3 regions of the Bacillus salitolerans genome follow, and region 3 is predicted to be linked to each of the others. Evidence: riboswitches for the same ligand, from Rfam matches in the RefSeq annotation. Region 3 holds a riboswitch; each other region holds the start of a gene.
The links. Region 3 has a riboswitch for cyclic di-GMP ahead of ACFSCX_RS20610 (Spo0E family sporulation regulatory protein-aspartic acid phosphatase). Riboswitches for the same ligand answer to the same signal wherever they lie in the genome.
Positions count from the first base shown of each region.

Region 1: it holds a riboswitch for cyclic di-GMP, as region 3 does, so the genes downstream of both, ACFSCX_RS16690 (nitrilase-related carbon-nitrogen hydrolase) here and ACFSCX_RS20610 (Spo0E family sporulation regulatory protein-aspartic acid phosphatase) in region 3, are expected to answer to the same signal.
Region 2: it holds a riboswitch for cyclic di-GMP, as region 3 does, so the genes downstream of both, ACFSCX_RS00525 (S-layer homology domain-containing protein) here and ACFSCX_RS20610 (Spo0E family sporulation regulatory protein-aspartic acid phosphatase) in region 3, are expected to answer to the same signal.

Region 1 is NZ_JBHUEM010000039.1:25,138-35,707, forward strand. Features, by position in the region: gene ACFSCX_RS16680 (methyl-accepting chemotaxis protein) at 1-74, opposite strand, end outside; partial or broken gene ACFSCX_RS16685 (HAMP domain-containing protein) at 48-1,160, opposite strand; gene ACFSCX_RS16690 (nitrilase-related carbon-nitrogen hydrolase) at 1,225-3,066, opposite strand; cyclic di-GMP riboswitch class I at 3,352-3,441, opposite strand; gene ACFSCX_RS16695 (HIT family protein) at 3,975-4,391, shown strand; gene ACFSCX_RS16700 (hypothetical protein) at 4,550-4,735, shown strand; gene ACFSCX_RS16705 (hypothetical protein) at 4,891-5,469, shown strand; gene ACFSCX_RS16710 (hypothetical protein) at 5,565-6,020, shown strand; gene ACFSCX_RS16715 (hypothetical protein) at 6,108-6,398, shown strand; gene ACFSCX_RS16720 (mucin-associated surface protein) at 6,633-7,223, opposite strand; gene ACFSCX_RS16725 (hypothetical protein) at 7,237-8,028, opposite strand; gene ACFSCX_RS16730 (RNA polymerase sigma factor) at 8,031-8,555, opposite strand; gene ACFSCX_RS16735 (hypothetical protein) at 9,261-9,515, opposite strand; gene ACFSCX_RS16740 (methyl-accepting chemotaxis protein) at 9,712-10,570, shown strand, end outside.
Region 2 is NZ_JBHUEM010000001.1:108,460-119,029, forward strand. Features, by position in the region: gene ACFSCX_RS00515 (chromate transporter) at 1-823, shown strand, start outside; gene ACFSCX_RS00520 (helix-turn-helix domain-containing protein) at 942-1,394, opposite strand; cyclic di-GMP riboswitch class I at 1,826-1,909, shown strand; gene ACFSCX_RS00525 (S-layer homology domain-containing protein) at 2,022-3,203, shown strand; gene ACFSCX_RS00530 (DUF1646 family protein) at 3,436-4,458, shown strand; gene ACFSCX_RS00535 (Na-translocating system protein MpsC family protein) at 4,816-5,505, shown strand; gene ACFSCX_RS00540 (Na-translocating system protein MpsC family protein) at 5,832-6,509, shown strand; gene ACFSCX_RS00545 (GNAT family N-acetyltransferase) at 6,560-7,492, opposite strand; gene ACFSCX_RS00550 (TRM11 family SAM-dependent methyltransferase) at 7,666-8,616, shown strand; gene ACFSCX_RS00555 (ATP-binding protein) at 8,768-10,393, shown strand.
Region 3 is NZ_JBHUEM010000052.1:10,490-21,059, reverse strand. Features, by position in the region: gene ACFSCX_RS20620 (ABC transporter substrate-binding protein) at 50-1,081, opposite strand; gene ACFSCX_RS20615 (ABC transporter substrate-binding protein) at 1,166-1,660, opposite strand; cyclic di-GMP riboswitch class I at 2,096-2,180, shown strand; gene ACFSCX_RS20610 (Spo0E family sporulation regulatory protein-aspartic acid phosphatase) at 2,152-2,394, shown strand; gene ACFSCX_RS20605 (hypothetical protein) at 2,414-2,563, shown strand; gene ACFSCX_RS20600 (antibiotic biosynthesis monooxygenase) at 2,836-3,171, opposite strand; gene ACFSCX_RS20595 (siderophore ABC transporter substrate-binding protein) at 3,244-4,254, opposite strand; gene ACFSCX_RS20590 (iron ABC transporter ATP-binding protein) at 4,342-5,100, opposite strand; gene ACFSCX_RS20585 (iron chelate uptake ABC transporter family permease subunit) at 5,094-6,044, opposite strand; gene ACFSCX_RS20580 (ABC transporter permease) at 6,034-6,987, opposite strand; gene ACFSCX_RS20575 (MarR family winged helix-turn-helix transcriptional regulator) at 7,370-7,837, opposite strand; gene ACFSCX_RS20570 (NAD(P)/FAD-dependent oxidoreductase) at 7,940-8,986, opposite strand; gene ACFSCX_RS20565 (ABC transporter ATP-binding protein) at 9,219-10,064, shown strand; gene ACFSCX_RS20560 (iron-hydroxamate ABC transporter substrate-binding protein) at 10,015-10,570, shown strand, end outside.

The sequences.
Region 1 (10,570 bases), on a different contig from region 3:
TGCTGAGACCCATCGGATATTTTTGTAATGACATCTTTTAAACTATTAGCCATAATATTATAATTTTTGCCCATTTCTCCGATTTCATCAGTAGAATTAATGGTAACTCGCTGTGTAAGGTCACCTTTTGACATAGCTAATGAAAGATTACTAATCTTTTGAATACTACTAGTAATTCGCAAGCTCATGAAAATAGAAACTAGTACAGCTATAATAGCCGCGATTGCACCAATAAACAATAATGCCCCACGAATATCATTTGCCGTTTCAGACAGTTCACTTTGTTCAATAACAGCAATGTACTTCCATCCTTCATTAGCTGAAGTAACTGTATTTAGTACAAAATCTTCCCCATTAATTGTTGCTTCAAATGTCCCATCTTTGCTTAAATCCTTTAATTGAGGGACATTCAGCTCAGAAATAGGCTTGAAATTCAACTCTGGATTTTTCGGATTTGCTAGAATCGTTCCATCACTTTGGGTTAGGATGACATAGCCATTCTCGCCTATTTTAATATCCTTTATAATATTAGTTAAACCTTCTAAACTAACATCCAGTCCTAAAACACCATTTTGTTTACCATCTTGTTCAATTGTTACTACGTTACTAACTATTATTCCATCTTGACCTGTTGCAGCATAGGCGCTTGTTAGTTTAACTTTACCTGGTTCCTCAAGAGCTGTTTTATACCACGGGCGTTCTCTTGGGTCAAATCCAGGTGTTGTAGGGCCTTCAGGATATTGGACGTAACCTCCATCAGGTGTTCCCATATATACATAAGCAGCATTTGGATGTGTTTCTCCAAATTGTGAAAATACTTCAAAGATTGCTTTCTCTACTTCTCCATTTTGCGAAGGTGTCATATCAATGGAATCACCCGCAGCAGTTTGAGCAACATAAGAGGTAATGCTTTTGTCCGCTTTCATTACTTCTGGATTTGTTGCTAATAATAAGGCATTTTCTCTTATTGATTCAAAATACATAGAAATGGCGTTATCAACCTGTGTAATTTCTCGTTCACTAAAATTAATGTAATCCTGTTCTGTGGTTTTACTCACTTTATTATTAACGAAAAATCCAATAAATAGCATCGGTATTAACGAGAGTAATAGCGAATAGACTAATAATTTAGCTTTAAAGGTGAACTTTAATTTTTTCATATCCTCTAATCCTTTCCTTTAATTAGAAAAGGGCATATGAAAATGCCCCTTCCGCTGATTACTGTTATTTTTGAACCAATGCTTTAAAATATGCTGTTTGTCTTGAGAGAATTAACATCTCCTGGTTAAACCAAGCATTTGCTTGCACTGTATCAAATTCAACGACTAACGCCTGCTCCTTATCATCAGCAACTACTGGCTGGTCAAGGGCGTATAAAGGATCTAGTGTATATAAACTACTCCCACCAAGGAAGTTCTTTTCTGTTCCAACATAATTCGATACAACCGTGTAAGCTTGTGCTCCAATAGCGACTGCATCCCATGTAACCATTGAACCCTCTGGATACGGATTAGCAGAAATAACCTTATTTATTTCCATTTCTCCACCGTATTGTCCATGCCAAGCAGACGGAATTGCAATCATGTCTGCACGCTTAACCGCTAAAACTCCAGATGCTTCTGGAAACTCTGCGTCTTCACCTATTAATAAACCAATTTTCCCTAATTCTTTTGTTTTAAAAACAGGCAATGATTCACCAGCATTAGCCCAAACCTTATCACTCTTACTTAAATGTGTTTTTTGATATTTTCCTGCTACGGAACCATCTTGAGAAATAAGTAAGGCTGAATTGTATAGATCCATGCCGTCCTGTTCAATAAAACCAAATACAATAGCAACTTCATATTTTTTAGCAATCTCTGTGAAGAACTTAGCAGATTCGCCATCTGAAGCTTCTGCCAATGCATTTACGTCATGTTTCTTCAGTCCATCAACTGGTCCCGTTAAGGATAGCTCAGGAAGAACAACTAAGTTTAAATCAGCATTTTTATTCTTTGCTTCTTCAATCAAACGTACAATCTTCTCTTTGTTTTGCTCTTTCTCTCCTAAAACAGGTTCATATTGAAGAGCACCCGCAACAATATGATGTGATGTTGTATTCTTTGTATAATCCCATGGTGCAACGGTATGCATTAACTCTTTATATAATTCAGGCCTTCTTCCCTCTAAAGCTTCTTTATTCTCATTTTCGTATAATTTAGGATCTACTGTTGCAAACGTTATAGTTGGCTCATCGATATCTTCACTTGGTGTCATAACAACAGGTGCTTCTGCAAGCTTCGTTCCTTTTGGTGACCAAATAGCACTACCACCAATCATATGAAAGCCATTTTCAGTATTTGAACGGTTAGCACTAACAACATACATTCCGTTTTGTTGTGCTCGCGCTGGTAAAGCTGAAATGGCTTGTGCTGAAGAATTTGTTGGAAAGGCTAAGATATCAGCACCTTGGATACCTGCTAATCTGGCAGTCTCCCAATAAGCTGAATCCATGCAAATATTTATGGCTATCTTACCAAGCTTCGTATTGAATACTGGTACACCTAGGTCTCCCCAAGCTCCCCAATGCATTTCTGTTTCCCACATTTGCGTTTTTCGGTACTTTCCAATATAGCCTTCCGGCCCAACAAGTGCTGCAGAATTATAATAAAGATTTGTTTCCTTGTCTACTTCAGCCATACCGAAGACAATATATGAATCGTATTGTTTAGCTAGTTTTTCAAAGGCATCCGTTGTTTTTCCTGGGATTGAATCAACGAATGGCTCAATTGCCTCTCGATCAGCATAATAATAACCTGTTGTTGCCATCTCTGGAGCTACAACGAGCCTCGCTCCGTTTTTAAAAGCATCCTCAGTTATCTTTAAAAGCTCTTCAACGTTTTTATCTCTTTCATTGAGAATAGGATTAAATTGAACTGAAGCTACTTTAAACGGATCCAAAATTTGTTCTACTTTCTTCTCTTCTTTTGCTTGTACTTGAGTTATCTCCTGATCCCAGTAGTAGCCAGTGGTAGATACTACCGTAAGTAGAATAAGAAGCACGGTTAATAATTTTTTTGTTTTCATATTGCTCTCCTTTAGTAACTAAGCTTTGATAATTGATACGTATTGTTCTCAAAGTTTTATATGTAGTGAGATTGTATTCAATGAAGTCAGCTTTTTTAAGTTTGTATTTTCATAACTTTCTAAAGTAAAATCTTTAATTCCACAATATTACTCATGGATCATAACTCATCTTCTTTAAACACTCTTAGGCTATTAGTAACATCTTCCTCCTTTTATAAAGACAAACAAAGAAAAACGGATATATCCATAAATAGATATGGAATAGCCGTTTTTTTGTTTGGGCTATTCGGCAACCTGGCAATCATAGTTCCTTATGAGAACGTTAGACCCAAAGCTTTGCGTCCTTACCTTTCGATAAGTTTGCCTTTATCGTCATTTTAAAATAAATATTTTCATGTATTAATTCGTACCTTTAAGATAATACAAAAGTCGGATAAATCTTTCAAGTACTTTTTTACTGGTAAACACTCTTTCTTATTATTCTATGTAAAATAAAAATAGAAGCACTTGTTGAGGTTAAGTAATTCGGTTGTGGAGTAGAAAATATAAAATCACAAGTCTTTTAACAAGGGAATTCGCATAATAATTCCCTTGTTTCTTTTTATTGATATGACAAGGATTACTTTGGTTTAACATTGAAAATAGCAACGGTTTTAGCATTGCTTCTGACTAGTGGACAACAGTTATTGTTCACAAGTCAAATGTGTGCTAAAAATAAGGTCAAAACCTATGATAATTGGATAACTAATTAAAGGTATATCGGAGGTAAATAAGGTTTTTCATGGTAAAATATAGATATAGAGATTGTGAAAGAATGTTCTTAAACTAACGAAGCAGGATAGTTCAACAAGAGGATTAGTAGCTATGATAAAATCAGAATAGTTTAAAAATAGTAAGGGGGAAAAATTATGGCTTACGAAGAAAATTGTCCTTTTTGTAATCCTCATAAAGATAAAGACCAAAATATATTATCTGAAAATGAAACTTGTTATTTGTTACAGCATAATAAACAACAAGATGTATTAGAAGGTTGTGCAGTAATAGTTCCTAAAAAACATCACGCTAATGCCTTTGAGTTAACTAAAGATGAGTGGAACGATACATATGAACTTTTACAAAATGCTAAAGAGTATTTAGATAAAGAGTTTTCTCCTGATGGTTATACACTGGGGTGGAACGTTGGTGAAGTATCTAATCAGTTTATTTTCCACAGTCATTTTCACGTTATCCCAAGATATAACGATGAGCCGTTAGCTGGTAAAGGAGTTCGTTATTGGTTAAAACAACCTGTAAATAAGAGAGAAAAACTAAAAATACAAAAATAGTCTTATTGCGTTAACGGGTGCAATTTTTAATAAGCAAAATGAGAGATCGGCAGATGCGGGTCTCATTTTTTATTGGAAGAAGGATATGGATCTGTTCTTATTGAAGTATAGGTCAGTAGAGTTTAAGAAGAAGAAATGTTGTAGAGGGAGGCGTTATTTTGGGAATTAAGCGTAATTTAATCTATCTTGTTACCTTGGTATTTCTAACAATTGCAATATACTTTATTGTTGATTCTATCTCATTTAAAGGGGTATTGGACCAATTTGAACCAGTATGTATACTACTTTCTCTTATAGCATCTCATTTAATTACTACAAAGATTCTTGAACAAGTAAATCATTAGTTTGATTTGAATTAACCGTTGAGAGAATGCAATAACAGTGGTGCTGTTCCATGAAGGATGTACCACTTTTTGTTGAAGTAAAGAGGCAGTTATGTTTAATAAGGGTATTGGATTTTTATGGTAAATACTATACTTTTAAAGAGGGGGTGTCATCTTTGAATAAAAATAATTGGATAAAAGTGCTTCTTGCCCTTTCACTTCTTTCTAACACTATATTTATTTATGTAGTTTTCAATACGAAAACCAATAAGGTCAATCAAGAGGAATTACTTAAAAGTGCAATTATAATAAATGAGTTTAGTGAAAGAGCAAAAGAGTGGCGTAACTTTAATGATTTTATTAAAGAACTTTCAAAACAAGAAGAGGATAGCTTTCCTGTATTAGAAAAACAATCTGATATGTATTGGGAGCTTGCAAAACCAATGCAGTCAGTTATTTTAAAGTCAACTCTTTATGTTTTGAAAACCGAACATTCTTCTTTTATATTTTCATTTGAAAAAAAATATGAAGATGTAATAAATACTTTTAAAGAAAAATTACCATTGATGAATAAGGAACAATTGATATCCTTAGAAGAGAAAATGGATGATGCTTATAAAAATTTTGTTGGAAAAGGTGAATGGGGAATTAGTCAACCACAAACCAAGATAAATATAGATTTTAAAAAAGAAAATTTAGACTTAGTAATTGACCAACTGACTAAAATTCACAAGGAATTGCAATCAATCAAGTAAATTTCTTATTAAAGTAATGGGTGCGAGAATTTAAGAAGATAAAGATAAGATCATTTGCTGATTTTATCTTTATTCAAGAAAGGAGAAGTTAAGCTATGCACCACCTAAAAATGGTAACATTTAAATTGTTACTTCCTATCCTTCTCTTTTTATTAATTATAATCACTTTTTTCGTCCTCTCACTATTCATTAATGGTGACCCAAATGAATTTAAAGAGGATGAAAGATATCTTGGGAATAAAGAAGCTACGCAAAATCTTCAATTTATTATTACCGTAAAAGATAAAAATGGGCATGACATAGAAATTTTAAATCAAGATAAAAAATATGGTAGATATATATATAATGAAATAGGAAAATTTACTCGAATCGCAAAGAAAAATATACAGTGGAATTCAATGATAAGAGTAGAGCAGAAATCCTTTAACAAGAGAGTTAACTTTCATTTATACGTAAGTACAGATCAAAATTATGTAATCTTAGAATCAAATGGTGATGTTTACAAGGTTACAGAAGAATTTAAGAGCATACTATTTCAAATTAAATATTGAATTCTTAACTATACTGACGTTCATATCCTTATTGAATTAACTGGTGTTTATGTTAAATAGGGTAATACAGATGTGGAGGCTAATATGGTGATACCGGATGAATTAGACGGTGCAAAGGTAATTAAGTATACTTCAAATACCTTATCAAATAAATTTGGAACGGTTAGGATTATAAACGAGCAGAAAGAAACAATTGATGAAATACCTATTACCGCAAAAGCTATTTGCAAATACGAAGGAAGTAATGAGTATTACCTCTTCTCATGTGATTTGAAATGGGAAGTTATTGGTGACTTTGATTGCGACTCTTTAAAAGAAGCAATGGAGATAGCTAAAAATAGTAATAACATCAAATTTGAGGATTGGATAACTAAATAGTCTTATTGCGTTAACGGGTGCTTTAGTTGAAGAACAGGTCAATAAATTATATAAAAACGCAGAGGGCTGTTAAAACCTCTGCGTTTTCTTGTGCGATTTCGTTGTCTAAATTTATGCGATTTATCCTGTTATTTCGCTTGTTATTTTAGTTTTTCTACCTCTGAACCGAACTACTTATGTTGAGGTGCCTCTATTTTTATTTTAGCATGTATATAAACTAGTCAAGCCTTGCTATTAGTCACCATGAGCCGGTGATTCAATTTCACCCTCTGGCTTCACCCATAAATTCATGACTTCTCCATCTTTAAGATAGTAAATGTTGTAAGAGTCTACTGTTTGATTATCACTAAACAGAACAATTAACTGTGCTTTCATTTGTCCCTCTTGAATCCCAGCATCATCGATCGAGATGACTTCCTCACTATATTGATAGCCCTCATTCGTAAAGTCATATCTGTATTGTGTAAACTGTTTATTGCTACTTGCTTGTGGCTCACCAAACATGCTCTTTATTTCCTCTTCAGTCTTTCCAATTATATTTTTCTTTTTAATGTCTTCCACTATATTTTCGTCCGTATTGTTTGCTTCCTTATTATCTTCCTTGGTTGCTTCATCAATTTCTTCAGTTGGATTAGTAGCCTCGTTTTCCTCATCTTGTTTTGCATTTTCGGTATTTTGTTCCGATTTTTCTGTTGCCTCTTGTGGTTCCCCAGTCTGGCTATTTTCCTCTTGCACCACTTCGTCGTTTGTTCCTACTGTATTACAAGCTGCTATACTACTGATTAAGAACATTTCGATTAACATCGTTTTCAAATATTTTTTCATAGTAAGATCCTCCTTATGATTCTACATCTTCTACGATATGAAGCTCTTTTACTATTTGATCAAAACGGACTCCATGACCTTCCTCTGCCTCTAAGAAAAATTTCTGTTTCACAATGAAGCTTCCGTTCTGCCCGTTATCAAATACATAGTAACGAATCATCGGATCATCCCATTCTGTACCACCTGATCCGCCGATACCATATACCATCCATCCATTAACTGGTTCTTCCACTTCTTTAGCATCTGGAATTTCGATCATGCCTTCTTCCTTTAATCGATTTTGTAATACTTGAATTACCTTATCTGGTGATTGCTTGACTTGACTAATTTCCATATAGACTTCAGGGTAGCGCTCATCTAATTCTTCTTTTAGCACGATTCGGTCATTTCCTTCAACTTGAATCAATTTGTAACGCTCTTCATCAAAGTAAATGACATAGTTGGATGTACCCTCATGAACCGTTACATTTGAGTCTTCTTTCATTCCTTCTAGCTCTATTTCAATTGTCTTTTCAGGGACAAACCATTCCTTCATTTGACTTACGAGAGCCATCCCCGTTTCTGTTGTCGTTGCTAACAGGACCATTATAATGGCCGCAGCAATGGAGGAAATAAAACTGATTCGCCCCCATTGTTTCTTTGGTTTTGGCTCTGTATATCTTCTAGGTGCATGCTCCTTAACAGGAGCTTCTTCTTGAATACGCTTTTCAATTTGGTTCCAAATATCGTCCTTCAAACTTCCTGAATGCTCTGTACCCTTGAGCAAGCTTTTCTTTAACTGCTGATCAATAGGTTCTTTCGCCATCATTATCCCTCCCTCACTTTTAATAAGAGCTCTTTTAATTTCTGCCTTCCTTTAAATAACCTTGATTTCACCGTATTCAGATTTAATTCTAGAATTTGTGCTATTTCTCGTTCTTTAAAATCACTCAAATATTTCAACACTAATGGGACTCGGTGTATATCTTCAAGCTCCCCAATGGCTTCGTAAAGCTCTTCATACTCTTCAAATTCATAATGGTCAACTTCTGGCGGAAGATTGAGTTCCTCATTAATGTCTATCGGAATCGTTTGGCTATTTTTCTTTAAGAATCGGTTACATTCATTTAGTAAAATTCTGTACAACCATGGCTGAAACGATTGATGATTATCAAAGGAATGAATATTTCGATACACACGTATGAAGGTTTCTTGAACCACATCTTTAGCATTTGCTTGATTTCTAGTAACGGCTGTCGCAATTCGGATCGCATAATCTGCATATTGTTCATATAGTTGTTTAAAGGCTTTTTGGTCGCCGCCTTTTATTCTTTGAATCAGTTCATGTTCCACTGTTCATCCCCCTTCCTTTGTAACCTCTTCACTATCATTACCTCGCTACTTCATAAAAAGTTTTCACGAAGCATCATTTTTTTAAGAAACTTTGCTTATTTATGATGTTACTAATCTAAATATTGTACAGTGTTCATGTTTTTCATTAGAAACCAAAGGTACTTCCTTAATACATTTTACAGTTCTGTTTAATATTGGATTGTCATGTTATAATGAAATTTATCCCGCTCTAACTGGGGCTAAGACCCCCACTTCAAAACTTTAGAAGATTCAAATAAGTTTAAGTGGGGATGAGGAAAACCTTAACTGATTGTTAGTTGATCTTAATAAAATCCATAATAAGGAGAAAACCCGTGAAGAATAGGTATGTATTCACAAGTGATTTGAATCAAATTTTTGATACGTTCTCTTTCAAAGGGAGTAGTCTGCCCTTTTTTAGACATTCACATAAAGATTCGATCATCACAGGGTGCTCTATTTTGTAGAAAACAACTATCTATTATTAAGATGCTTGTACACTGTACACCTATCATGTGATAGGTGTATTTTTTATGAGCAGAAATGGGGAAATCATAATGTTAAGTGAACATATACAAATTTTTAAAATCCATCTTTTACTTCAATTAGAATAAATGGAAGATATAAAAGGACTACATTCTCATTTTTGAACCATGACTGATTCTATCTCCCAGTAAATTTTAATGTTTAAACACGTCCCGATCCTTGCTCAACCCAACTCTCCATTTTTCTCCATGCGTAAAGAGAGAATAAGCTCCCCAAGAACAGACAAATGACCCAAACTCCCAACAGCTCCATGAATGAAGTTTCCAGTTTATACGAACGAAGAAAAAACTTAATGATATAGTAATCCATCACTAGTGGTAACGATAAAGTTAGGCTATATATAAGTACAAACTGTTTTCTTCCACCCTTTCTAATATCTCTCCAGTTCTTACTCATGAATAAACCTCCCCCATCAAACCTTCTTCCATTTATATGCAAGGTAAGTTATCAATAAGAATCGAGAAAGGTTTCCTCTATTCAGGACTTTACATTTCCACTTACGAATGAGCAAGTAAATTGCAAAAAAAAAGCAAAAGGTGATAGGCATCTTCTGCTTTTTGTTTACAATTTATTTTTAGCGTAATATAACAGATTGAAAACTTATCACCCCGCCTACTTGCGCTGCAGGGATGACGTTTTCAGAGGGCACAACCCAGAAAAATTCGGGGATAACAAAAGTGATAAGGTTGCTATACAAGAAGCTTTAAAGGATGCTCAATCTTCTGGATTTGAGTTTGGAAGCAGTGGTTTAGCAGTTCGAGCATTTGTACCCTTAAAATATAACAATAAAATAATCGGTACACTCCAAACTGGTCTAAATGGTAGTGTCGTTAATGAAATTACTCAATCACAAAAAGGTGTTTTACTTAACATTATAAATTTAAATGGAGAAATTCTCGTTTCTTCTTTGGAGGAGAATTTAGGTAATACTCTTGAAGCTAATGCTAAATCTATGATTTCAGATGTAACATCAGGAGAAGAAGTAATCCATACTCGAGAAACTCTCGTAGAATTAAACATGCCACTTTATGACCCCACTAAGACTGAAGTAATTGGTGTCATCCAAATTCAACAAGACGTAACAACTATTAAGAGTTTAAATAAAAGTATTTTAGTCTATTTAGTAGCTGTTGGTCTTGCAACACTTCTTATCGTTATTGTAATCGCTTGGTTTGGTAGCAAAGGATTCACAAATCCACTCGTAAGAATTAATGAAGTGATGAAACAAATCTCTCTTGGTAATCTAGCAAACAAAATAGATGATAGACATCGAGAAGATGAATTTGGTCAACTTTCCAAATCTATTATTGAAACACAATCTAATCTAAAAAGCATTATTCAAAATATTACGGACCTTTCCTCTACTGTCAAGGGCCATTCTTTACAAATGAAACAATCATTTGAAGAGGTAAATCAAGGAAGTAATCAAGTAGCAATCACAATGCAAGAGC
Region 2 (10,570 bases), on a different contig from region 3:
TGTTGCGGTTGCTGTAGTTGCTCATGCCATAGTTGGAATGGCCCAAAAACTTACACCAGACTTAAAGAGAAAAGCTATTGCCTTATTGGCACTTGTTGTGACACTGCTATGGCAAACATCCTTTACACAGATCGGAATAATTCTTTTATCTGCATGTATTGGCTTTATATTGTATAAATTTCAGAAAGAAGAGACAGATTCTAGAGTTCATTTTCCCATCTCACGTACATTTGCAACAGTTTGTCTTGTTTTGTTTTTTGGATTACTGATTCTTCTACCTCTTGTAAGGGAGCTGACGAACTATCATTGGATTGCGATGTTTGATAGCTTTTATCGATCTGGATCACTTGTATTTGGTGGAGGACATGTTGTATTACCATTACTTGAACGTGAATTTGTGCCGACAGGATGGCTAAGTGAAGAAGCATTTCTAGCTGGATATGGAGCTGCACAAGCTGTACCGGGTCCATTGTTTACATTTGCCGCTTATCTTGGTGCTGTTATGAATGGATGGGTGGGAGGTATCGTAGCAACAGTTGCTATCTTTTTACCGGCATTTTTATTAATTCTAGGAACGCTCCCATTTTGGGATAGTCTAAGGCAAAGTCCAAAGGTAAAAGGTGCGCTTATGGGTGTTAATGCAGCAGTGGTAGGAATATTAATATCTGCATTTTACCAACCAATATGGACTAGTTCCATTCTAACACCAATTGATTTTGCATTTGCCGCTATCTTATTTAGTATGTTGGTATATTGGAAGCTTCCGCCTTGGATTATTGTTATAACTGGAGCGGTTGGAGGAGCTCTTTTATCGATTGGCTAATTTAGAGGAAAGGAAACACCCCAAACAGTAAGATATAATCAATCTTCTCTTGGGGTGATTTTACTAGCCTGCAATAGAAAGAAACTGTGAAAATGTTGTTTAGAAAAAAATGAAATGATCAATCTTCTTTATATTTTTCCTTCACGATACCAGAACCTATTCCCCCACCAACCATAAAAAATAAGGATCCAAAGTTCCAAAAAAATGAACCGCCAACGAGGTTTATATCAAGCGGTGTGATTTTATTTAACAGAAGAATGCCTAATTTTAGGATTAAAAGAGCGACACCAATCAAAAATAATACATCAAATATAATTTTTAGATTCGGATGTGCTAATTGTTTGCTATCCTTAATCACTTTCTCTTTCAACTCTTCATCACTCCTTAATAATTCGTCTATCGTTACACCTAAAAGATCACTTATTTTGATCAGTATTTCAATACTAGGGTAATTTTGACTATTTTCCCATTTGGAAACGGACTGTCGACTTACATAGAGCTTTTCGGCCAATTCTTCTTGAGACCACCCCTTATTCTTTCGTTCGCTTTTTAATTTATCACCAAAAATCATTCTTCCTATCTCCTTTTTGCAATCTATAATCGATTATTGGTATGGTCAGTGATAAAAGTAAAGAAAAATGTAGTTGCTTTAAGTTGCAACTACTAGTTGCCAGTCATAAGCATGATTATACCGCGGTTTTAACTGGTCATCATAGAGTGGGATTATTTTCATTTTCCTTCACTAAAAACCACTTGAGTATCCTTTGTTCTTAATTAATACAAGGCTCTTGTATTTGTTTTAAGATGTGTAAAAAAATGGTCTTTAGTATGGATATTACCATATATTTGTGATTTAAGAACTATAAACAGAATGGGTGAAATGGGTAATATGTATTATTTTTGCGTAAGGATGCAACTAAATTAGTAGAAGATATTGCCAGATTATGTAGAGTTGTGTCTAAATATTAAATAGGTATTAAGTCAGATATTAGTCTCATCATCTTAACGAAATGGCAAATTCGGTGAAAACCGGAGGCGCAAAGTCACAGGTCTAAAGCGTATTGCTATGATGGCTGGACTACCGAATTGGGATACATATTACTAGTTTATAGTTTCATTCATTATTTGAAGACCATTACCCGTTGAGCGTTGAGTTATTTGTCTTTTTACTCTCATAAATTACTTGAAGGAGAGAAAGATGAAAAAAATAGTTATTACTTTATTAGCACTAATTTTATTTATTCCTGTTAATTCAACTAATGCAGCAACAAAAGAATTTACTGATGTACCTAACGATTTTTGGGCATATGAGGAAATTAAATACTTAACTTCTAAAGGAGTAATAAGTGGTTATCAAGATGGTACATTCAAACCGAATAATCCTGTTTCAAGAGCACAAGCAGTTGTAATGCTCGCTCGCGCTCTTGATTTACCATTAGATAATAGAAGAAACCCATTTTATGATGTATCAAGTAACCATTGGGCTGTACAAGAGATCTCTGCAATTGCAGAAGAGGGCATTTTCCCAATGTTTGAAAAGTTTGAACCAGATCAACCCTTAACAAGAGAATTAATGTCATATTCATTAACAAAAGCTTATTATCTACCAAATTTTATGAGTGATTTAGAGTTTGCAGATGTTCCATATAATAATAAATACAAGGAAAATATTTCTGCAATTTTATCCAATCGAATTACAGTACCATACGCAGATAATACGTTTAAGCCACTTGGATCAGTTACTCGAGCACAATTCTCAGTATTTATGGCAAGAGTTTTAGAACCAAGTTTTAGAAAAGGTGAAGCCTTAAATAAAGAGTTAATCTATACATTAACTGATCAAGATATACTAGAAGCAATTGAACTTGGAAAAAGCCAAGAGTCTGTGAATGATCTTATTTTAAATGATCAGCTAATTCTTGACCGTCAAACCTATGAAGCATTTATTCCTACGGTATCATTAATAACTCCAAAATCATATGCATCTATGATAACACTGGAATACTTAAAAAATGGTGAAGACGTTACGCTTGAAAAGATTAGAAAAGATGTAAAAGAATTATATCCAACTGAATATATTTATTTCTTTGTTCAGACCTATCATGAAGTAGGAGATCAAAAAGAGGACTCTGTTTTTATCGTACAAGATCATCTGCAGCGTGAGCCTGAGGAAATGGTTAAGGCAGCCACTTTTAATGCACCTATTGGTGAAGGGGAATTAGCTCAAGAGGTTGTTGTAAATAATTATTTGGTCGCATTCAAATCTACTAACCTAGATTTTGATATGGAAGCAAGAATGGACATTCGTATTGATGATGAACTAAACCGTCGAATGAATACATTTGAATATATTATTAATTTTGCCAAATATACAGAATAGCATTTAAATAAATACTAGAAATAGTTTTAGCTTACTGATAATAATTTCAGTAAGCTTTTTGTCTTTTATTAGGGGGATAAAGTGCCCAGTGATCTTATAAAGAATAGAGTTTGGGATATCGATAAGGAATCATTATCTTTTAATTTCTAATTCATAGGGAAAGATTGTCCATCCATGAGCATACAATCTATCATGCCATAAATTGGTTCACATAAGGGGTGAGGATGAAGGAATGGATATCGGATTACTGGTGGTTCTTATTCTTGTGTTATTGTTACCATTAACCAATAGAGTTGTAGAGAGAAATTTAGAGCTGTTCATTTTTTGCAGCGGCTTAGCAGCTGCATGGATTACTGAAGTGATGAGTGCAGCCTTATTTCTTGAATCAGCAAAGGATCCGATTACGATAACAGTGGCAGTTTTGATTGCAGGGTTATTGTTCAAATGGCTTCATAGTCCAATTGTGAGAACCATTACAACTATTAGTAGCTTGCTACCTTATCGTGTTTTTATTGCCTTTTGTGTAATTTTGTTAGGTGCCCTTTCTAGCGTGATAACAGCTATTATTGCTGCATTAGTATTAGTATTAATTGTATCATCCCTTCAATTTGAACGGAAAGCGATGATTCGATTTGTCATTCTCTCTTGTTATTCAATTGGTTTAGGAGCAGCATTAACTCCTATTGGAGAACCACTCTCAACAGTAGCTATAAGTAAGTTAAATGGTGACTTTTTCTATTTCATCCGGTTGTTGGGTCCAGAAATTTTTATTGCATTAGTGGCATTTGGCTTACTAGCCTCATATTTTGTAGCTCCACATTCGAAAAATAATTCAAATTTAGTTATCCGAAATAACGAGAGTGAAAGCTATGAAGATATATTAACAAGAGCACTAAAAATCTATTTCTTTGTAATGGGACTTACATTTCTAGGAGCAGGGTTTGAACCTCTAATTAACCGATATTTTATACACCTTAACCCCTCATTACTTTATTGGATAAATATGATTTCCGCTGTGTTAGATAATGCGACACTAACTGCTGCAGAAATAAGTGCAGTCATGAGTCATTCAACAATTAGATCCATATTATTGGGTTTACTCATAAGCGGAGGGATGTTAATCCCAGGCAATATCCCGAATATTATCGCTGCGGGAAAACTTAAGATTACGAGTAAAGAATGGGCGAGATTTGCCATTCCAATAGGTTTTCTAACCATGTTACTATATTACTTCGCGATGATGCTGTTTAGATAAGACTAGCTTATTTCACAAATAGGGAATATTGCCGGGGAAATTCCGACAAAATACGAGTGAGAGAAGTTTAAATGAAAGCCATGACACTATATAACAATAAAGTTACGGGTGACAATTACTACCTATTGTGGTATAATATTTAAGTCCAATGTCTTGCTGTCATTTGATAATTATTTGCTTTGCTAATACATAATCAAAGTTTATATACATTTCGATATGGTAAATGGAAGAACCTATTAGTAAATAGTCTGTCTTACCCATGGCCTAACTTCATGATGCTGAAGTTAGGCTTTTTTATATTTTTAATGATTATGAAAAAGCAGGGTATCATTCTAGTTATTGAAGGAGGAAGACTAAATGAAAAAAGCACAGAGTCAATACCAAGAAAACCTCCTACATCTAAGTAGTACATTTAGTAAAATACTAAAACAGAGATTTGGTAAAGGACCTGAAACGTGCGCTGTTACCTATCATTCAAAACGAGTTACGGTTTATGTTAGAAATTTTATCACTCCCGCAGAAGAAGTATTAGTAGATAGTGGTCAAATGAACTTAGCCATAAACTTCCGCAATGCAGTAATGGATAGGGTAGCGAAAGAATTTATACGAGAGGCTATGGTGAGTCTGGATATCAGCTTAGATTCTTATTATTATGATTGGGATTACGAGAACAATACAGGTGTTATGTTACTGCAAAGCAGTACAGATAAATATTTCAATGAAGCGAGTGCGATTAGAGGCAAAATTTTTAATCAGATTATGTTTGTAAGTTCGGAGGTTCATAAGGTTCCAAAACGGTTAGATTTAATAAGATTAAATCAAAATATTGTAGTTGTTGAGTGTAAAGGGATTATGCTCCAGGTTGAGAAGGTTCTTTATCAAAAGGGGCATTTGGACATTCTTCAAGAACGTTCAAGAGAAATTAAAGACCGCTATTTGGAGTATAAGAATGTTTTTGCAAGTATCTTTGAACGAGATGTTTTAAGTATATATATGGCGTGGGATTATGCAGAAGATAGTTGCTATATCTTTTTTTACTTACAGTAGTCCTCTTACTTCTTATCATTTCTACATTAAAAAGAGATTTTGAAATTTCGATGGCAAGTGAAAAAAATCTGAAACCATTGGATAGAATGCTAAACAAAAGTCAATATAGCATGCTAGGTAAATTACCTGTATGTTATCTTGGCTTTTTTCTCTTTCTTTTGTTATGAAGATTTATTGAATCATGAAGAAGAATTACTATTTTTTCAAGTTGCTAATCTTCTTAAATTCACGAGTATTCAATTCCTTGGTTGTAGTCCATACTATCAATTAATGAAATAAGAAGAAAACTTCTCTCGCGATAAAGTACATGTAAAGGGGGTTGGTGTATGGATCAGGAATTACTCAATTCTGTCAGTAGTTATACGAGTAAACTCCTTCGGAATAACTTCGGGAAGGGACCACAATCTTGTCAATCAATCATGAATAAAACCCATTTTGTCACCTATATTCGTGGCTTCATCTCTCCCATGGAAGAGGTTTTAATGAATAGGGGGCAGAAAATCGAAGTTGAAAAAGCAAGGAACTTTATTATAAATCACCTACTTGATGAACTTAAAGGTGTCATACAAGTTTCCTTAAACAGGGAGGTTCAAGCATATTATCAAGATTGGAATTTTCCGAACAATTCAGGGATCCTCATGTATACATTTGAAGAAGATGAACAAATAGAAAGAGGAAAGCCAAAAATAAAAAGTAACGTATTTGAAGCTGAAATTGCTCGAATTAGTAAACTTGTTCAAAAAATTCCTGATGAAATAACCATATATGAAATATCCCCCTCGATCTTTTTGGTCGAAAGGAAGGGTATTTTAATTCCCATAGAGAAAGCGCTTATAAAAAGAGGATTCGAAGAAGAACTCATCCTAACAAAGGATACCTTAGAAAAAGAATACTTTCACCGTTATGGAAAATTTGATGAAATCTTCCAGCACCAAGTCAAAGATATATTTATCGATTGGGACCTAAAAAACGATAAATCCTTAATGGCCTTTATATTATGGTGACAGTCACTACCCGATTTTTGTCGAAAAATCTCCGTGTGACTGTCCGGCCATTAGTTGGTTTTCTGGTACATCGACATTTGGAACATCGGTTTCATACCGACATTTTCATATAAACGGTTTGCCCCAGTTAAGCTGTTGGAGTCTACATTTAAAAGAACGGATGAAATTCCTCGCTGGTAGCTTTCTTTAAAAACAGTTGTTAACAAAGATGCACCAATTCCCATTTTTCTACCTGAACGTTTGACACCGAGCAAATCAACATAAGTTCCCTCGGGGAAGTTTTTACAGATAATAAATCCAACTAATTCATCACCTCTATAGGCAACAAACCAGAGGGATAGGTCATATACTTCAGTCGTTACTTTTTGTATCCATTCATCAAAAGGCTTTTCATAATATCCTCTTGTATCCTTGAATGACTCAGTGTAAGCGTCAAAAAGTCCATGTGCATCTCGTTCCATGTCGCATGGTAATAGAGTAACTTCGTTTGAAGTAGGAATGATTTCAGGTACACTATTCACTTCAATCACCATGCGGCTATAGGTTCGGACATATGAATATCCTTTACTCTCAAATAAAGCAATTGCCTTTTCATTTCTTGCAGGAATAACATGATTTAATTCGTATTTTATTCCATGATTTTCGTAATCTTCAATATAGGTTGCAGCACATTGTTCCATCTGTTCAAGAAGTAACGTTCTAGCTCCTTTTCCATACCAGTCTGGATGAACAAAGCCATAACAGTCGAGTCGTCCTTTGCTCATTTCTTCTACATATCCATATGCTACAAATGCATCTTCACTTTGGATAATCCAAGTGTTGGATTCAATCGGAACCTCTTCCCAAATTCCGATCACATCCTCAATCATGCAATCAGGGACACCATATTCGGCAATGTCTGACGCAATGATTAAGTCTGTAACTTTTTGTGCATCCTCTATTCTAGCGGGTCTAATGGTAAATAAAGATTGTTGTTCAATCATATTTGATTCCTCCTGGATTAGTATATATTGATCATAAATGGTGCTGGCTTCGATTTGACCAACCATTATTAAAAAGATAGACCATCCATTTATAGAGAATCTGGGTTATAATAGATTTTTCGACAAAATGTGGGAAGTGACTGTCACCATGATAGTGGAGAGGGGGAGTTGGGATGATGGAGTTGTTACCTAAGCCAACGTCTTATTTATACACATATGCAAGTCGGGAGGAGGAAGCTTCTCTTTGCCAGTTAGAATTGAGGTCTCTATTCAATCAGAGTCCTGGCAGAAGCTACTTTATTAGTGATCTAAAAATGGCTCCTAGTCGCAGTCCGTTCATTCGAGAACGAATTGATATTCTGTTTGAGGGGACTACCCTTGAAGATATTATTGGTCAAATCAATGGTTTACCTAAAATAGAGTCTAGCTACAGAGTGGTGTATGTGAAAAATGATGAGCTTAGTGATCCACCTGGACTTCAAGCAAGACGGGCAATTGAACGAGAAGTTGGAGTTCAAATCAAAGGAGAGCCTGACTTACATAATCCAAAGTTACTATTTGGTATTATGAATATCCATAATGGATTCGTATTTGGATTTTATGTGAAAAGTGAAGCCGTGTGGCTACAGCATCAACAAAAACCTTATATGTATTCAACTGCCCTGAGTACTAGGGTAGCAAGGGCAGTCGCTAATATTGCCGTTCCGATCCCAGAGGGAACAAAGGCCATTGATCCCTGTTGTGGGATTGGAACGGTCTTAATAGAGGCTCTTTCTATGGGGATTGATATTATCGGTGGAGATAAAAATCCATTGGTTACTTCAAAGGCAAGAGTAAACATCGCGCATTTTGGACTAGAGGGAAAAGTCCTCCTGCAAGATATTCGTAATGTTATGGGTCATTATGATGTGGCTATCATTGACTTACCTTATAATCTTTGTTCGGTTATTACGCCAAAAGAGCAACTCGAAATGTTTCAAAGTGCACGTAAGTTTGCTCAAAAACTTGTCGTTGTCACCATTGAACCAGTAGATTCAATTATTCTAGAGGCTGGTTTTACCATTACTGATCGATGCGAGGTAAGTAAAGGTAGTTTTAAGCGTGAGGTTATTGTATGTAAGTAAAGGTTTCCTCATTATGCTTGTGCAGGATTCATTGGTTAAATTTCAACTGCTGGTAGTATTCCTTTTTTCATAGTCTGCATTTTTATGGAAATCTATCTACTCCTAGACTATGATTAGAGTAATATAATCAGTTCAAATAGGTGGGGGTTATTTGATTCTTGTAGATTATCTGTTGAATCTATCAATATTTTCATTAATGGTAAGTACTCCATTGGTGATTCAATCGTTTTTTTACCGATGGCCATTAAAGTTTTATCGACTATGGGTTAGTCTATATGCGGGGATTGTCTCCGTTATTCTAATTACGTTTACGATCCAGCATGATGGCTACTCTTATGATATACGGTTTGCGCCTGTTATTTTAGTATTTTCCTATCTTGGACCCATTCCAGGACTCATTACGGGTGGATTTGCCATTATAGCAAGACTGTTCTCAAGCGGGAATTGGATGCCTGCCATTGTTGGTTGGGTAACACTTATGATTTCCTTCTCACTGATGAGTCACTACTTAAAGAGATATACTCCTCTAAAGAAGAGTATTATTCTATTAGTTTCGTATATCTTCATCTACGTTATTACAGTACCGATGATCTTTAATATATTGAGAGATAATTTCATGTTCCACTTCCAATATTTACTCTTCCTGTCACTTGGGGTAATGGTCGGCGGATTATTGATAGAGTCTTATCTGAAATTATATAGAATTATTAAAAAGAATAAGCTGATGGAACAGGCGATAGCCTCCAGTGAATCAAAGTATCAGCTGATTGCTGAGAATACGTCAGATCTTATTGTTGTCATGGACCCATCCCACTCCATTAGTTATTACTCTCCATCACATGAGCAAGTATTAGGGTATGATGATTCTGAATTAGAAAAGATCAAGCTCTGTTCAATGATTCATAAGGATGATCTTGAGCTATTTAAAGGAAGTATAGAAAGAATGTTTGTTAATAAAGAATTAGGCTCTATGGAGTATCGCCTTAAGCATAAAGAAGGCCATTATTTAGAAGTCGAATCTAGATGTATGCCTGTAAGAGGAAAAGAACAGGAAATAGAGCATATCGTAATCATCAGTCGTGATATTTCAGAACGGAAAAGGGCAGATGAAATTCTCTTGCAATCTGAAAAACTTTCAATAGTTGGAGAATTAGCAGCAGGAGTGGCACATGAAATTAGGAATCCGCTGACAACCATTAAGGGATTTATCCAGCTTTATAAGTTGGAGAATAGTTCGATTCCATACAATGATTTATTATTAAGTGAGCTTGATCGGATTGAATCTATAACAAGTGAGCTGTTATCACTAGGAAAACCGCAAGCGATGCAGCTTAACGAGGTAAACCTGGTGCATTTAATAGAAAATACGCTTGAGCTATTATCACCTCAAGCACACTTAAACAACATTCAATTCGATTTCCAATATCCCTCTAAAGTTTATTGTATGACCGGAGAAAAAAACCAACTAAAACAGGTATTCCTTAATATTCTTAAAAATGCGATTGAGGCAATGCCTACTGGTGGCAGGATTCAAATCCTTTTACGTAAAGATGGTAAAAACCAAGGAATCATATCCTTTCAAGACGAAGGAACAGGTATTCCAGAAGAGATTCTCCCAAAGTTAGGGGAACCTTTTTATAGTTTGAAAGAAAAGGGAACGGGGCTTGGTCTCATGATTTGCCACAAGCTTATAAAGCAGCATGGTGGTCACATCATCTTTTACAGCAAATTAGGAAAAGGGACAAAAGTGGAAATTACCGTTCCATTGACCTCATAAACAAGATACAAAAAGGATACCGAGCCTATATCGGTATCCATTTTTAATGAATAAGTTTTTGATTGTATCTTATTACGATGTGCTTAGTAATCCGGCTCCAGCGCCAAGGTAAGATGAAATGGCGACGATTTTTGCCATTTCATCCTAGTCGAGGTCAGATATGTTATTTAATCATTC
Region 3 (10,570 bases):
AGATTAGAATATGGACCGATTGTAGGTGTACAACCGGTCTTTCTATTTATTACTTCATTTTAGACCAATGCTTACTCGTCACTTCCGTTTCTGCAAGTTCAAATGTTGTGCGATACGGCTTGAAATTCACATGCTTGTTGACTGCATACAAATCATGAGGTGCACATAAGAATAGAGCTAACGCTTGATGATAAACGTATCGATCAATCTCCTTTGCTTTCTCAAGTAACTCTTTCTGATGTGTCTCTGCTGCCATACGATTAAATAATACCTCAAACTGAGGGATAATCGGGCCACTGCGAAGAGCTCCATCTTCTCCCAAAAATTCACGATGAAAATAGGCAGGTGTACCTTCGTAAAATAGCGTATCAGGGCTTCCTATAAAAATATCCCAATTTGGAATTAACCGTTTTTCAGCTAGTACTTTTCTCCATTTCAATTCATCCTTTGGAAAAATGTTATGAACAGCCACCTCAATATGAAGAGCGGCTCTAAAATGATTGGCAAGTGTCTCAGCTACCTTTATATAGTTACTTGGAGCAGCTATTCGTAGCTCTCTACCAGATGACCACTCCCCTTTCTTCAATAAGTCCTTAGCTTTATTTGGGTCATGCTCAATTGGCTTTAACTCCTCAGGAAAATCAAAAGCCCAAGGTGGTGTTAACGCTGGAACCTTTGTAGCATATCCGGAGAAAGCTCGCTGAATCAGGTCATCTCGATCTACTGCATAATTAAAAGCCAATCGAAGATACTCATTACTAAAATCTATATCACGCTGAAAGCGATTAAATGATCCAGCTACAACACGGTTTCCCCCTATCGCTTCTAGCTTTGCAAACATAGAATGCCGAAGCTCTTGCGCCTTTTCCGGTGGAACTTGTGTGACAATATCCACTATTCCTTCTGTATTCATACATAATTGAAGAGCTTGCTCCTGCGTAAGATCATTACGGAATATAACCGTTTTTAACCTAGGGCCTCTTTTCTTATTCCAATACTTTGGATTAGCCTTCAGCACTATATAGCGGGAACGATCCTCATGAACTGTAAACCATTTTGCGGCGTAGGGATTTTTACTAATTACGGATTGAACATTATATATAGAAGAATAACCTTTTGATAATATAAACGGTCCAGTGCCCCACGGGCCTGGTTCATCCAGTACTCACCAGTGACCTTCTGCTGTTCCGAATTTCTTATAACCAAATCCAAGAACATTCCAAAATAACAGACTTGCAATATGGTAAACCCTTAGTTTCCCTGTGGCTAATCCGTCCGGTTTTGGAAAATGAAATCGGACCGTATTCTCATCGATTGCCTCAATTGTGGTTCCGTCAAGTAGATTTACCCATGTCCCAGGAGGATGTGGGGCAATCCATTTTCTTTCTTCATGAAAGGCTTGCTGAACATGGTAAGAAGTAAAGGGTTCATGATTATGAAATATCACTTCATTTCGTAGAGAAAGCTCTAATGTCCTATCATTAACCCAGTGAAGTTCTCTTGCCAGTGATGGAACGATCCTTCCTTGATGATCAGCTCGAACAGCCTCTTCCATTGTATTAAATAATACATACAACCAATTTAATGGTGATGGATCGACTATATAAATGGTACCAGTTTGGGTGCTTTTCACATAGTCTTGATGATTTGCATCAATCATATACCCACATCCCTTTACTGCTTTTTATATCATTTATACTCTTTACAACATTACGGCATTCGTTTTTTATAACTTTTCCCCACGAACAAAAGGAGCAATCGCCCCGTTTAGCCTAAGGCAGAGCAAATGTTCCTAAATGAGTAAATGGGTGCTTTTCCCTTTTACTCATTTAGGGTTATTTGAGGGAGAAGTACACCAGCGAAGAAAAATCTATAAGAACCGATGTTTGTTTCATGATTAGCCTTCTTCTCGATGATTTTTATAAATATTGAAAAAGGATATAAAATGAAAATTAAAGACCTAAATCTATCGGCTTAGGCTAAAAAAATGTCGAATATTGCCTATTTCATATTGTGAATATTCTGAAAAAATAGTATATTATAATTACATCTTCTTCTTTATCATTGTTATGGGTCTAATTCCAAATTGCACTTAGTACGAAAATGGCAAACCCAATCGAAAGATGGTGACGCAAAACTAAAGGGGCTAAGTTGAAAAAATATGCCAGCCAGTTACCGAATATTACTCCTAAAATAGAGGGGGAATGTAGTTTGGATTATTGCAAAGAGCGTTCTTTAGAGGTAGTTAATAGAGATATATTTATTTTGAGAAATTTAATGTATAAAGCTAGCGAACGAGTTGGTAGGATGGATGACCCACTAGTAGTTGAAATTAGTCAATTTTTGGATCAAAAGTTAAACCAACAAGGAGAATTAATAAAATCCCATAGTTGATAAATTGGAGGAATGTAGGATGTCTAAAAAGAAATTAATAAATAAGGTTGTCAAAAAGAACATCAAATTGCATATGGAAGTGCAAGAACAAGAACACCAGCATGAACTAGAAGAGCAATTAAAATGGCAAAAGTCTATAATAAAAGAGGAATACATCGTTTCAAAATAAGTGTATCTTAATGGAATGACTAGAAGTATGATCAAAGAAGAAGATAATAACAGTTCATCCTAACGGGAACTGTTATTTTTTTGATGATTCGTTTTAAGGGTACTTGTTGTTTTTTCATGTTTATCCTCCCCTTGAAAAAATCAAACAAAGTCTATTATTGAATAGATTGGACAAAACTATATATTAGACTGACTTAAAAAACATCATGAAACTTGACTAGTAACGTAAAGCATCCTTTCTCAAATCGAGAAAGGATGTTCTAGTATTGTAAATTAGTTTATTCTTTCAATAGTATTACTTGTTTTTACAGTCACTAAATCATAAAGTCCACCTTCTGAACTTACGATATAATCCGGTGCTGGCTGACCAACTCGAGCTTTATGACCAGCTATATGGGCATCACTCTTCTCCCACATTTTCCAATGGTCTTCTGATTCCCATCGAATCATCACGATTACTTCTTCTTCCCCGCGTCGAACCTTTTTGACCATAACGGATAAGTCAATAAACCCTTCTTGTTTCTCAATAATTCCTTCACCGCTGAATCGTTCTACTACCTTTTCTGAATTACCTTCTGTTACAACTGTTTTTCTCATTTGTATAAACATAAGCTCATCCCCGCTTTATTTTTTCTAGAACAAAGGGGATTCCTAACACTTACAAGAATCCCCAACTTACCATTATTTTAATGCAGCTTTAATTTCTTCAACCATCTGTGCTGTTGAAATAAGTCCTCCACCAGATAGATACCATACGGCTGGATCTAAATACACAATTTTATTAGCCTTCGCTGCTTTTGTTTTATTCACAAGCTCATTGTTAAATACGTCAGATGCATTTCCTTCTCCAGATACAACGGAATCGCGATCGATGACAAATAAGTAATCAGGATTTTTCTCTGCAATATACTCAAATGTTACACTCATACCATGAGTGGAAGCTTCAATATTCTCATCTGCAGCTTTCACACCAAAAACATCATGAATAATTCCGAATCGAGATCCAGAACCATAAGCACTTAGCTTTCCACCTGTAGTTAACACAAATAATCCTTTTTTCTCATCAGAGTTTGTGATGTCTTGAAGACTTGCGATTGTTTCATTGATTGTTACAAGCTCTGCTTCAGCTGCTTCGTCTTTACCAAATAGTTGGGCTAATAGTTTCACGTTATTTGTAAAAGATTCCATATAGTTCGAGTTATCAATACTGATGAATACGGTTGGAGCAATTTTATTTAGCTCTTCATAAGCTGCTGACTGTCTACCTGAAATTATAATCAAGTCTGGCTTCATTCCATAAATTGTCTCGAAATCAGGTTCTTTTAAGCTACCAACATTCACATATTTGTCATCTTCATATTTAGATAGATAGCTAGGTAAAGTACTTGCTTTTGCTACTCCAGCCACTTCTACACCTAGTTTATCCAACGTATCTAGTGCCCCAAAGTCAAATACAACGACAGTTTGAGGATTATGCTTTACCACAACTTCTCCTAGTTCATGCGTAATGGCATGTTCAGTTGGCTCTGTAGCAACTTCTTCTTTTTCTTCTTGTTTCCCTTCTGTTGAATTAGCATTTTGACTTTCTGTCTTCGTCTCAGCTTCCCCTGTCGTTTCGGTTGATGTACCGCACGCTGCTAAAACGAGGGCTAGCATTGCAATCATAAAAATTGAAAGAATATTTTTTTTCATGTTAATCTCTCCTTTAATTTTTTTATATATAAAAATGATTATTACACACATGTTTATCCCGCAAAAAACGGGCCTTACTATCGTTTCTTATGAAAAATACACACAAATCTTTTTTCCATCAATTTCTTGGATTTGAAATTCCATGCCATACACTTCTCTCAAAACTTCATTTGTAATTATTTCTTCTGTTTTCCCTTCTCTGATCACCTTTCCATCCTTCAAAGCAACGATAAAATCGGAATAGCAGGAAGCAAAATTTATATCATGAATGACGAGGATAATCGTTTTGCCTAACTCATCTACCATTTTTCGAAGCGCCTTCATAATCTGAACAGAATGCTTCATATCTAAATTATTGAGTGGCTCATCCAAAAGGATATACTCTGTATCTTGAGCTAATACCATGGCAATGTATGCTCGTTGAAGCTGACCACCGCTTAATTGATCAATAAACTTATCTTGTAATGCCTCAAGCTCCATATATGAAATTGCATCATTTACATATTTCCAGTCCTCTTCCCTAAGCTTTCCTTGAGAGTAAGGAAACCGACCAAAACTTACTAATTCCTTTATCGTAATTCGGATATTTACATTGTTCGATTGTTTTAGGATTGAAATAGATTTAGCTAGTTCATTACTTTTATAAGAAGTAATCTCCTTACCCTCTAGGAGAACGTGACCTGCGTCCCTCGGAATTAGCCTTGAAATCATCGAAAGAAGCGTACTCTTTCCAGCCCCATTGGCTCCGATAAATGAAGTGATTTTCCCTTTTTGAATACTGTGGGAAACATTCTCAACTACTGGTTTCGTTCCATACTTTTTCGATACATTTTTCACTTCTACCATGTTTTATTCTCCTTTAACAGTAGGTAAATAAAGTACACGCCACCTACAAAGTTAATGATGACACTAATTGTTGTGGAAAAGGTAAACACTCGCTCGACTAAAAATTGTCCACCTACAAGCGCTACGATACTAATCAAAATCGAACCTGAGATTAAGAAAGAATGCCTGTATGTTCGTAAAAATTCATGTGCCACATTTGCGACGAGTAATCCTAAAAACGTAATCGGTCCCACTAACGCAGTTGAAATAGATACAAGAACTGCAATAACGATTAACAATCGCTTCACAACATGATCATAATTAACACCTAAATTAACGGCTTCATCTCTTCCAAGTGAAATGACATCTAAAAATTTTACAAACCTAGAGAAATAAACTGTAATCGCCACTAATAACACAACAGAGATTAAGAGGAGGTCTGTATTCACATTATTGAAGCTAGCAAACATCGAATCTTGCACGACTAGAAATTCATTCGGATCAATGAGTAGCTGCATAAAGGACGAGATGCTTTCAAAAAACGTACCCATAATAATCCCGATTAACAACAGGAAGTAAATGTTTTTACCTTCTTTTTTGAAGATATATTTAAATAACAGCAAGGCGAAGATAATCATGAGACCTACGGATAATAGAAAATGGTACTCCCTGCTCATCATGGCTAGTGTAGTCCCGCCAAATAAGAATACAATCACGGTTTGAATCAATAAATACAGGGAATCAAGTCCGATTAAACTTGGCGTTAAGATTCTATTATTTGTAATCGTTTGAAACACGATGGTTGAAAAGGCAATACAGCTTCCTGTAATGATGATGGCAAATATTTTAATAGCTCTTTTAGGAAGTACATATTCCCAGTGCTCTCCAATATCCCAAAATAAGAACAAGGCTATTAAGCAAATAGATAAGATTGTGAGACTAATAAGTTTCGTTTTATAAGCCATGTGCTCTTCTCCTCAGTAGTAAATACAGGAAGATACCGCTTCCAATGACACCCACCGTTAACCCAATCGATACTTCATAAGGGAAAATAATGATGCGACCAAAAATATCACAAACTAATACGAACACAGCTCCAAGAACAGCCGTATGCTGCAAACTATTTTTTAAATGATCGCCTTGGTAAATCGATACAATGTTAGGAATAATTAATCCTAAGAATGGTAGTGTACCCACTGTTAGTAATACAACGGCAGATACGAGCGCCACAATAATTAACCCGATGTTGACAACATGCTTGTAGTTGAGTCCTAGATTCGTAGCAAAGTCCTCACCCATTCCCGCAATCGTAAATCGGTTCGCAAAAAGGTAAGCAAGAATGACGGCTGGGATACTTATGTATAAAAGTTCATATCTGCCTTTGATAATCATCGAAAAATCCCCATGAAGCCAGGAACCTATACTTTGAATGAGATCATATTTATACGCAAAAAATGTGGTTAACGACCCTACAATATTTCCAAACATTAACCCAACTAGTGGTATAAAGATCGCGTCCTTAAATTTGATTTTGTCTAGAATTTTCATGAAAATAAAAGTTCCTAACAGTGCAAAAATAAATGCAATCGCCATTTTTTCAAGCATTCCTGCTGCTGGAAATAATAGTAAGGCTACTAACACCCCTAATCTTGCAGAATCCATTGTTCCGGCTGTCGTCGGAGATACAAATTTGTTCCGACTAAGCTGCTGCATGATTAAACCAACGATGCTCATGGACATACCAGCGATTAATATACTCATTAGCCTTGGAAATCGACTAATGAATAAAATTTCCTTTTGATCTTCCGTTAATTGAAAAATGTCCAACGGTGATACATTTGAGACACCAACAAAAAGCGAAACAAAAGATAGTATAATAAGTAAACTGACCAAATAACGAAGTTTCATATGAAGTCCTCTCAGTTTAAGAGATTTTATTACAAAAGCAAAAGATAATCATTATCAATAACTGACAAGAAAATAATACTTGTTTAAACAAGTATTACCGTTGTAATGATAACAATTATCATTATCATAGTCAATGCTCTTTTTCCAATTTTTTAATATTTTTTTCTAGTTCACCATTTGTACTACTTCTACTGGACAATTCTCAAAGACGTCACTCTTTTCCATCTTCTCTAAAAAAGTTGGAATGTGGTCAATAATCGTTGGATTATAAAAAAAACTGATTGAATCATCTACTATGAATGATGTTTTGGCTAGCCTACCTAGAAACGTGTGGAAGTTCTAAAAAGTCTACAAAAAAAATAGAAGGTGAATGAGTCACCTTCTAGAGTTCTTGTAAGTTAGTTCGAATTAAATCTAAGCTTTTTAAACACATTTTTAATTCTTCTTCAGTCATATTTTGGGTTGCTTGTGATATCGTCGTGAGCGCTAATCCTTCGAGATCCCTTTGTATTTGTTTTGATTCATCCGTTAAATAGATATGCTTAATTCGTCTATCTTCATTGTTTGGTTCTCGTCTAACTAAATTACGTTTTATCATATTGTCAATTAAACGAGAAATACTAGCTTGATCTCGTTCATTTTTCATAGCAAGTTGATTTTGTGTCAGCCCATCCTTCTCATACAATCTACTTAATATTTGCCACTGCTCATATGTAATCTCAAATCCATGAAGCTGAAAATTTTGATTTAACCGATTACTCATTAATCGTGAAGCATGAAATAGTTTATAACCAATAGATTGATCTAATAAATATTTTTCAGTTGAAATACCTCTCACTCCTATTGCCACAGTAAAATACCGCTTCTTTTCCTATATTTATTATAAAAGTGAAAGGAGCTTTATACAAATAGAAAAAGACCTTCTTGCAAGAGAAGATCCTTTCTTTTTTTATTATTGTGACAATAGCATTTTTTTAACAAGCTCACGATTTCTTTGTTTAAACACTTCATTATGTGAAGATACCATGGCCACTCCAGCAGCATCAGGCTGAATATATTGCTTTGCCTTGTTAACCGCATTCGCGGCATCCTGGAAGGCCCCTGCAATCAAGTTCAATTTCCCCTCATGCTTCAGTATATCCCCTGCCGCGTAAAGTCCTTTTACAGATGACTCGCTCGAAACAGTACCTGAAATATAGAAATGATCTAGTATATCAATCGATAAGTCACTATTTTCAAGCAAGGAGGCGTCCCGTTCAAAACCGTGATTAATCACAATATCATCCACAACCAAATACAAGACTTCTCCAGTTTCATGATTTGTTAACTCAACACGCTCAATTTCCTCTTGATTAGGCGATGCGAGTAGCTTCGTAATACTCGTATTCATTAAACACTCCGCAGAACTGTTCATTAACTGGGTTATTTGTGCTTCATGTCCTGATAAATTTGGCTTCCGATGTGTTAAGTATATTTTTTTGGCTACAGGCTCCAGTTCGTTTGCCCAGTCTATCGCAGCATTACCTCCACCTGAAATGACGACCGTTTTATCCTTGAAATACTGCAACGATTTAACTGTATAATGCAAGTTCGAAATCTCAAATCGTTCTGCCCCTTCGATTGTAAGCTTTTGTGGTTTTAGAATTCCACTACCTACGGCAACTATTACCGTTTTTGAATAATGGATTTGCCCACTTGAACCATGTAATTCAAACATACCCTCTTCATTTTTCGATATGGAAGTGATTCGTTCATTTAAAACAACTGTTGGATCAAAGGTTAATCCTTGTTCAACAAGCTGTTTGATTAGATTAGCGCCTGATGTTGGTGTTAGTCCCCCCACGTCCCAAATCAATTTCTCAGGGTAAATATGAATTTTCCCTCCTAATTGGGGCTGGAATTCAATAATTTTCGTTTTCATTTCACGAAGTCCACTATAAAATGCTGAATAAAGCCCAGCAGGACCTCCACCAATAATCGTCACATCAAAAAGATCCATTTCCTTCACGATACACACTCCCTAACCCAACTTTTTCACTCTCAGCACCTGTTCCTAATGAAATTTTGATTTCAAAAGAACCAACATCAACGTTTGCTCCAACGTATTAGCAAGTTTTTCTAACACAACAAATGAGGTTGACAATCATTATCAATAGAATTATAGTTACATTGTACATTATGTTGATAATGATTATCAATATTAACTAGATTTTTCCAATTGGAGGATTATCATGGTACGTCTTTACACAAATGATTTACAAGTCAGCTACGGCGAACGGTTAATTGTGAAAGATCTTAGTATCCATATACCAGATCAAAAAATTACAACGATTATCGGCTCAAATGGTTGTGGTAAATCTACCCTGTTAAAAGCAATGACACGGATTATCCCGCACGAGAAGGGGTCCATTATTCTTGACGGTGGGAGTATTACAAAAGAAGACACGAAGGCTCTTGCCAAAAAAATGGCGATTTTACCTCAAACTCCTGAAAGTGCGAGTGGCTTAACGGTCGGTGAATTGGTGTCGTACGGGCGTTTTCCCTATCAAAAAGGATTTGGCCGGTTAACTAAAAAGGATATAGAAGTAATCAATTGGGCACTTGAAGTAACCGGAACAATCGATTTCAAGTATCATCCTGTAGATGCTTTATCAGGCGGACAACGTCAGCGTGTATGGATTGCTATGTCACTTGCTCAGGAAACAGAAATGATTTTTCTAGACGAACCAACCACATACTTAGATATGGCTCATCAACTCGAGGTTCTTGAGCTTTTACAAAGGCTTAACCGGGAACAGAAACGCACGATCGTGATGGTTCTTCACGACTTAAATCAGGCAGCCCGCTTTGCAGATTATCTCATCGCATTAAAGGATGGACAGATTGTGAAAGCAGGTAATTGTGAAGAAGTCATTACCCGAGACGTGCTACAAGAAGTGTTTCAAGTTGATGCAACAATCGGAAGAGATCCTAGGACTCAAAAGCCGATGTGTATAACTTACAACCTATTAAAAGGAGTTAATCAACATGAAAAAATTACTCATACCATTCCTACTGTTACTAGTACTCATGCTTAGTGCTTGCACAGATGCAGCAAACGAGACAGCTGAGACAGAAACGCAAACAGAAAGTGAAACTACAACGGATCAATCAACAGGAGAAACACAATCTGGAACCATTACATATGAATCTGAAAATGGTCCGGTAGAAGTTCCAGCAAATCCTGAGCGTGTCATCGTACTATCAACTTTTGCAGGAAATGTACTTGCTCTTGATGTACCAGTTGTTGGTGTAGATTCTTGGTCAAAAAATAATCCTCGATACGAGCTAGATGGTGTTGAAGAAGTAACGGATGAAAACTTGGAAAAAATTCTTGAGCTAGAGCCAGATTTAATTATCGGATTATCTAGCATGAAAAATGTAGAAAAGCTACAGGAAATTGCCCCTGTTGTTACATTTACTTACGGAAAGCTTGATTATTTAACACAACACTTAGAAATTGGAAAACTAGTAAATAAAGAAGCAGAAGCAAAAGCTTGGATCGATGATTTCAAAGCTCGTGCAGCTGAAGCTGGAACTGAAA